3 regions of the Alsobacter sp. genome follow, and region 3 is predicted to be linked to each of the others. Evidence: predicted binding sites of a transcription regulator. Region 3 holds the regulator's gene; each other region holds the start of a gene.
What was found. Region 3 encodes LexA, which represses DNA repair genes until DNA is damaged. Its sites were predicted from a motif close to TGTTCNNNNTGTGTTCNG; they were not measured.
Positions count from the first base shown of each region.

Region 1 (2,262 bases), on a different contig from region 3:
GACCCCGGCGGAGGACGGGCCCACGCCCGGCAGCAATTGCAGAAGGCGGAAACCCGCCACCCTGTCGCGCGGGTTCTCGCAGAAGCGCAGCAGCGCCAGCATGTCCTTCACGTGGGCGGCGTCTAGAAACTTCAGCCCGCCGAACTTGACGAAGGGGATCTGCCGGCGCGTCAGCTCGATCTCCAGCGGTCCGCTGTGGTGCGAGGCGCGGAACAGCACGGCCTGCTGCTTCAGCACCGTGCCGCCCTCGCGCGCCTCGAGGACCTGGGTCGCGACGTAGCGGGCCTGGTCGAGTTCGTCCGGCACGCTGACGACGAGCGGCCTGTCGCCGCCCTCCCGTTCCGTCCAGAGCGCTTTCGAGAAGCCCTCGCGCGCCAGTCCGATGACGGCGTTTGCGGCCTCCAGGACCGGCTTCGTTGAACGGTAGTTTCGCTCCAGCGCGACAACCGTCGCGGGTGGCGTGAAGCTGGCGGGGAAGTCGAGGATGTTGCGGACGGTGGCAGCGCGGAACGAGTAGATCGACTGCGCATCGTCGCCCACCACGGTGAGGCCGCGTCCTTCGGGGGACAGGGCGAGCAGGATGGCCGACTGCAGGCGGTTGGTGTCCTGGTACTCGTCGACGAGGATGTGGTCGAAGCGCGCAGCCATCTCCTCGGACAGTGAGGGTTCGGCGGCCATCTCGGCCCAGTAGAGCAGGAGATCGTCGTAATCGAGTACGTTCTGTTTCTGCTTGGCGTCGACATAGCCTGCGAACAGCGACTTCAGCTCCGTCCCCCAGGTCGCGCACCAGGGGAAGGAGGACTTCAGCACCGGCTCGATGTCCTCCTGCGCGTTCACGCAGCGGGAGTAGATGGCGAGGCACGTCCCCTTCGACGGAAAGCGCGCCTCCTTGCGTCCGAGCCCGAGTTCATGCCGGACGATGTTCATCAGGTCGGCTGAATCTTCCCGGTCGTGGATGGTGAAGGCCGGGTCGAGGCCAATCTGGAGGGCGTGCTCGCGCAGGATCCGGGCACCAATGGCGTGAAAGGTGCCCGCCCACGCCAGGGCCGGGGGGCCCGCGTCACTCACGCCCGCTGCAACGCCCGAGGCGCGGCGCACGATGCGGTCGACCCGTCGCGTCATCTCGGCGGCTGCCCGGCGCGAGAAGGTCATCAGGAGGATCCGATGAGGGTCGGCCCCGCTGACGATCAGATGGGCCACGCGATGCGCCAGCGTGTTGGTCTTGCCGGAGCCGGCCCCCGCAATGACGAGCAGCGGCCCCTGCCCGTGCGCGGCGGCCTGAAGCTGCCTGTCGTTGAGCCCGTCGAGATGTCCAGGCGAATCGAGGGGCAAGGCGGCACTCATGGTGGCGCATCCGACAGTATTCTCGCTTTGTTCGCAACCCCCGGTGGCTTCGCCTGTGCAGGAAGCGTAGGCCGTGCCTCTGGCCCTGCGATCCCCGCAGGGCTGGCTTGTACGTCAGCTTGACAACTCACGCTTGCGGCTAGTGAATTCGAGCCGCTGGCAGCAGGAGCACCCGGTCCCGGGACGCGGCTGCAAGGGGAGCCAGCCATGCCGTTCGTGCCGCATAGCGTTCCCGACCGCCACCCGGCCAATCGCCGGCGGCGCGCGAGGCAACGTGCGCGTCACGGGGCTTGAACTGCCGTCGCATCGCGACGGCCAACCAGGCACAGCCTGGCGGAGGGTTCCGGCGTCCGGCCCGGAGCCTCGCGGTCGGAAGCCGGCGGGAGGGGAGAGCATGCTGTCGAAACTGTCCAGGACGATCCTTGCGGCCGGCGCCGCCGTCGCGCTCGCGGCCGTCGCGGCCGGCCATGCCGCGGCCAAGGAGCTGCGCGTCATGGCCTGGGAGGGCTATGCGGACAAGGACTGGGTCGCCGAGTTCGAGAAGCAGACCGGCGCCAAGGTCAATGTCGTGTTCGTCGGCACGGACGACGAGATCTGGGCCAAGATCAAGGGCAGCGAGGGCAAGGACTTCGACGTCTTCGCCGTCAACACCGCGCAGCTGCAGCGCTACATCGACGCCGGGCTCGCCGTCCCGCACGACATGTCCAAGCTGCCGAACCAGAAGGCGGGTCTGCCGCGCTTCGCCGACCTCTCCAAGGTCACCGGCACGACGCGCGACGGCAAGGTCTACGGCATTCCCTACGCCTTCGACTCCATCGGCCTCATCTACGACACCGAGAAGGTGAAGCCGGCTCCGACCTCCATGTCCGTGCTCTGGGATCCCAAGTACAAGGGCAAGGTGCTGCTCTACGACAATGG
Region 1 covers NZ_JCACDK010000018.1:1,015,820-1,018,081, forward strand. Annotated here, with positions in the region: gene AC5JCN_RS19695 (ATP-dependent helicase) at 1-1,344, opposite strand, end outside; gene AC5JCN_RS19700 (ABC transporter substrate-binding protein) at 1,739-2,262, shown strand, end outside.
Region 1: the regulator LexA is predicted to act here: its motif matches at 1,362-1,379, upstream of AC5JCN_RS19695 (ATP-dependent helicase).

Region 2 (2,262 bases), on a different contig from region 3:
CAGCGTCCGGATCCGCCTCCGCCACGGCGATGCCGGGATGCAGCGCGCGCGCCGTGGCGAGCGCCATGCCCGGCGAAAGGCCTGCGGCGGATGCGGCGGCGTCGAGGCAGGCGACGCGCAGCGCGCCTGCCACCTTCTCCACCACCACGAGCGGCGCGTCAGCCGGCGCGGCGGACGGCGTCTTCTCCCGCCGGGCGGCGCGGCGCAGCCGGTCGCTGGCGAGGCGGGGAAACCACACCGCCGCCAGGCGCGGCAGGGTCGCGGAGGCATCGCTCATCGGGATCCCACTCCATGATCCAGCGGCCGCCCTCGCCTGCCCCGCCGGTCTGCCGGCAGCGCAGGAGGACGGCCTCGAAGGCCGGGCGGCCCAGCGCGGTCCAGGGCCCGGCGGCCGGGAGGGCGAGGCTGGGCGCGGCTGAGACCAGCCAGCGCGTCGCCCCGCCCCCGGTGGCGCCGTGGCCGCCGCTGCGCAGCACGAGGGCGCTGACGCCGGAGGCCTCGGCGGCGAGCACCAGCCGGCGCATGGCGGTGAGGTCGAGGGCGCGCGGATCGCCCCAGGGCTCCACCAGCACGCCGGCGAGCGCGGCACAGCGCAGCCCCTCCTCGGCGGCGCGCAGCACGGCCCTGGCATCGGGAGCGGCGACGAGCCGCAGGCGCGAGGGATCGAGCCCGAAGCAGGCGAGGCCGGGCCCGTAGGGTTCGCCCGTCTCGCGGGCGGCGATGTCCTGCCGCACCCAGAGCCAGGGCTGTCTTCCTCCCGAGAGCCGGGCCAGGCAGGCGAGGGCGAAGCCGGTCGTTGCCGCCTCGTGGCCGGGTGCGGCCGGATGCAGCTCGTGCAGGCCGCCGCGCGCCAGCCCGCCGCCGAGCGCCGCGTCCGCCGCCTGGTGGCCGAGCGGGACGGGACGGCGTGCGCCCTCCAGCGCCCGCGTGCCGCCATCCGCGCCGATTGCGGCGACGCGCTGGCGCAGGGCTGCGAGGGAACCCTGGCGGGATGGCTGCAAGGCAAGCGGGGACGGCGCGGATGCGGGCATGGCTCCACGGGGTTTCGGGTTCTGAGACCGGGCAAAAGGGCTCCCGTCCGGGCTTCCGCAGGTCATGCGGCTATCCCGGCGAGCCCCTTCACAACGGCGGCGAAGGCGGAATGTTCTGTTTCTGTTCTATTGGATTCCAGAGGCGGGCCGCAGAGTCAACGGGACTCTGACTCGGCCGTGTATTCCCGGCCGCGAGTCGGGCGGCCGCCGCTGCCATCCCGGCGGGTTCCTGCACCCTCGAGATGCATGAGGACGGTAGCCTTCTGTCGCCCTACCCGAGCGTCTTCTGCATGAAGACGAGGTCGAGCCAGCGGTCGAACTTCCAGCCGACCTCCTTCAGCCGGCCGGTCTCGACAAAGCCGAAGCCCTGGTGGAAATGGATCGACGCTGTGTTTCCGGCCTCGATCCCGGCGATCATCACATGCTTTCCGAGGTCTCCTGCAGCTGCGATCAGTGGCTCCATCAGGAGCTTGCCGACACCCTTGCCGTGGTGGTGGCGGTGCACGTAGATCGCGTGCTCAACCGTGTGGGCATAGCCCTCCCAGGGCCGGAAATCTCCGAAAGTGGCATAGCCCAGCACCTCGCCGTCCATGGCCGCCACCAGGAACGGGTAGTGCTTGGCGCGCCGCTCGCGCAGCACGGCGCGGCGGTTCTCGATGTCGGTGGTATGCCAGCTCCAGATCGCCGTCGAGTTCAGCACCGCGTCGTTGTGGATGTCGAGGATGCCCGGCAGGTCGGCCTCGGTGGCGTCGCGGATATGGATCAGGGAGGCGAAGGTCATGGCGGCGTCCCGACGGGGTGACGCGGGCAGGATGCCCGGGCGTCGCGGGGTGCGCAATGTTCCGTTGCCGCTGGGCCTTGTCCCCTTCGTCAGGAGAGGCGGCCCTCGTCGTCGATCAGGGTGAGGCGGGTGGGCGTGGCATCCCCCCAGCGCCACAGGACCAGGTTGAGGTCTGCGTCCGTCGAGCCCGGCGCGAAGCTGCGCGCGAGCAGCGCGTTGAAGCCGCGCTCGAGCAACCGGCGCGCGAGGGCCTGGGCCGGCGCGATGCCGGCCGCTTTCATGCGGTCGCGCCAGGACGCGTCAGTTATGTCCTCCGGATCGAGCCCCTGCTCCTGAAGCGCGGCCTCGTCCCGGGTGTCGAAAATGCCGTCGATGTCGGCCTCGTAGGATACGAGGGTCGTGGGCTGGAGTGTGCCGGCCTGGTTGGCCTCGCGCAGCGCCGTCAGGACG
Region 2 covers NZ_JCACDK010000018.1:477,323-479,584, reverse strand. Annotated here, with positions in the region: gene AC5JCN_RS17160 (Y-family DNA polymerase) at 1-277, opposite strand, end outside; gene AC5JCN_RS17155 (ImuA family protein) at 159-1,031, opposite strand; gene AC5JCN_RS17150 (GNAT family N-acetyltransferase) at 1,303-1,794, opposite strand; gene AC5JCN_RS17145 (RES family NAD+ phosphorylase) at 1,902-2,262, opposite strand, start outside.
Region 2: the regulator LexA is predicted to act here: its motif matches at 1,143-1,160, upstream of AC5JCN_RS17155 (ImuA family protein).

Region 3 (2,262 bases):
GGGCACGCCTTCGAGGGCCGGGTCGGTCCTCGCGAAGCGGTCAGGATCTTCACCGGCGCGCCATTGCCTGACGGGGCGGACACGATCCTGATCCAGGAGAACGCGACCCGCGAGGGCGATGTCGTCGTGACCACGTCCGCCGAACGCACGGGGCGCTTCGTGCGCCAGGCCGGGCTGGACTTCGCCTCCGGGCAGGAACTGCTGCCGGCGGGCACGCGCCTGACGCCGCGGACGGTGGCGCTGGCTGCCGCCATGGACCATCCCACCATTCAGGCACGTCGCCGCCCTCGCGTGGCCATCCTCGCCACGGGCGACGAGCTCGTCCGCCCCGGGGAGACGGCGCGACCCGACCAGATCGTCGCCTCCAACACCTATGCCGTCGCCGGCATGACCGCCGCGGCCGGGGGGGTGGCGACCGACCTCGGGATCGCGGGCGACACGTTCGAGGCGCTCGAGGACGGCATAACCCGGGCCGAGGCTGCAGGCGCCGACGTGCTCGTCACCCTCGGCGGCGCGTCCGTGGGCGACCACGACCTCGTCCAGTCCGCGCTCACCAGTCGCGGCATGACGCTCGGCTTCTGGCGGATCGCGATGCGGCCGGGCAAGCCGCTGATCTTCGGCCGACTGGGTCGGATGGTGATCCTCGGGCTCCCGGGAAACCCCGTCTCATCCATCGTCTGTGCCCGGCTCTTTCTCGTCCCCCTGCTGCGCGCTCTCGTCGGCGATTCCGAAGCCGGCGGGGATCCGTCGGAGCCGGCCAGGCTCGGCGAGGCGGTTCCCGCCAACGACATGCGGCAGGACTACGTCCGTGCGCGGACGGAGCGCGCGCCCGACGGGACGACGATCGTGTTCCCGTTTCCGCTGCAGGACTCCTCGATGCTCAGCGTCTTGGGCGCAGCCGACGCCCTCCTCGTTCGTGCCCCGCACGCGACTGCCGCCAAGGCAGGCGACGCCTGCAGGATCGTGCGCCTTTAGCGCTCGTCCGGGGCCGCGATCCCATGTGGAACATTGGGCCTCGCCATGCGAACAGGTGATCGATTTGCCGAACACAGGGGGAACGTGTATGGTTTGTTCGTGATTTGTTTGAGTCGCGCAACGCGCGATCGCTCCGCAGGTGGCACCGGCATGTTGACGCGCAAGCAGCACGAACTCCTTCGCTTCATTCACGACCGACTGCGCGAGGACGGCGTTCCGCCCTCCTTCGACGAGATGAAGGAGGCGCTGGACCTGCGCTCGAAATCCGGCATTCACCGGCTGATCATGGCGCTGGAGGAGCGCGGCTTCATCCGCCGCCTGCCCAACAGGGCCCGCGCCATAGAGGTGGTGCGCATGCCCGAGCAGGCGGTGCCGGCCGGCGCCCCGCGAGGCCGCTTCAGCCCGAACGTCATCGAGGGAACGCTGGGCAAGCTGCGGCCGCGCCCGGTCTCGGGCGGCAGTGACGACGCAAACCCGAACGTGGCGATACCCGTCATGGGGCGCATCGCGGCAGGCACGCCCATCTCGGCCCTGCAGGTCCGCAGCCACACGATCAGCCTGCCGCCGGACATGATCGGATCCGGCGAGCATTTCGCACTCGAGGTCCGCGGCGACTCGATGGTCGATGCCGGCATCCATGACGGCGACACTGTCGTCATCCGCCGGCAGGACAGCGCCGACACCGGGGACATCGTCGTCGCACTGATCGACGACGAGGAGGCCACCCTGAAGAGGCTGCGCAAGCGGGGCTCATCGATCGCGCTGGAAGCCGCCAATCCGGCCTACGAGACGCGCGTGCTCGGCCCCGACCGGGTGCGCATCCAGGGCCGGCTGGTCAGCCTGCTGCGCCGCTACTGAGCCTCTTCCTCGCCGTCCGGAGAGGTGGTGCGCGGCATCCGCGGTGGCGGTCTCGCCTGCGGAACCGCACCGGGTGGCGGGGCACGCAGCCATGGGCGCTCCACACCGGGTGGTCGAGCCTGTGTCTCGGCGATGACGCTCACTGTAGTCCCGGCTGCTTCGGCAAAGCCCTGCCCCGGCAACGACATCGGCGGACCTGTTGAGAGTTTGACTCCGGCAATCCCTTCGCTGCCGAGTGCCATGGAGACGGCTCCCGTGCGGGCCAGCGAGGCTCGGTCGATGAGAAGCGCGGGGGTGCACCATGGCGGCGCCCGAAGAGGCGTGACGAGGATCGTGGCGCGCCGGCAATCCTCCTCGAAGGCGGCGGGGGCCGTCGCGAGCACGATGGCGCCTCCGCCGAGTAGCCGTCCGACGCAGCCGATGGGGTCG
Region 3 covers NZ_JCACDK010000005.1:48,484-50,745, reverse strand. Annotated here, with positions in the region: gene AC5JCN_RS05480 (molybdopterin molybdotransferase MoeA) at 1-975, shown strand, start outside; gene lexA (transcriptional repressor LexA) at 1,126-1,833, shown strand; gene AC5JCN_RS05470 (ComEC/Rec2 family competence protein) at 1,827-2,262, opposite strand, start outside.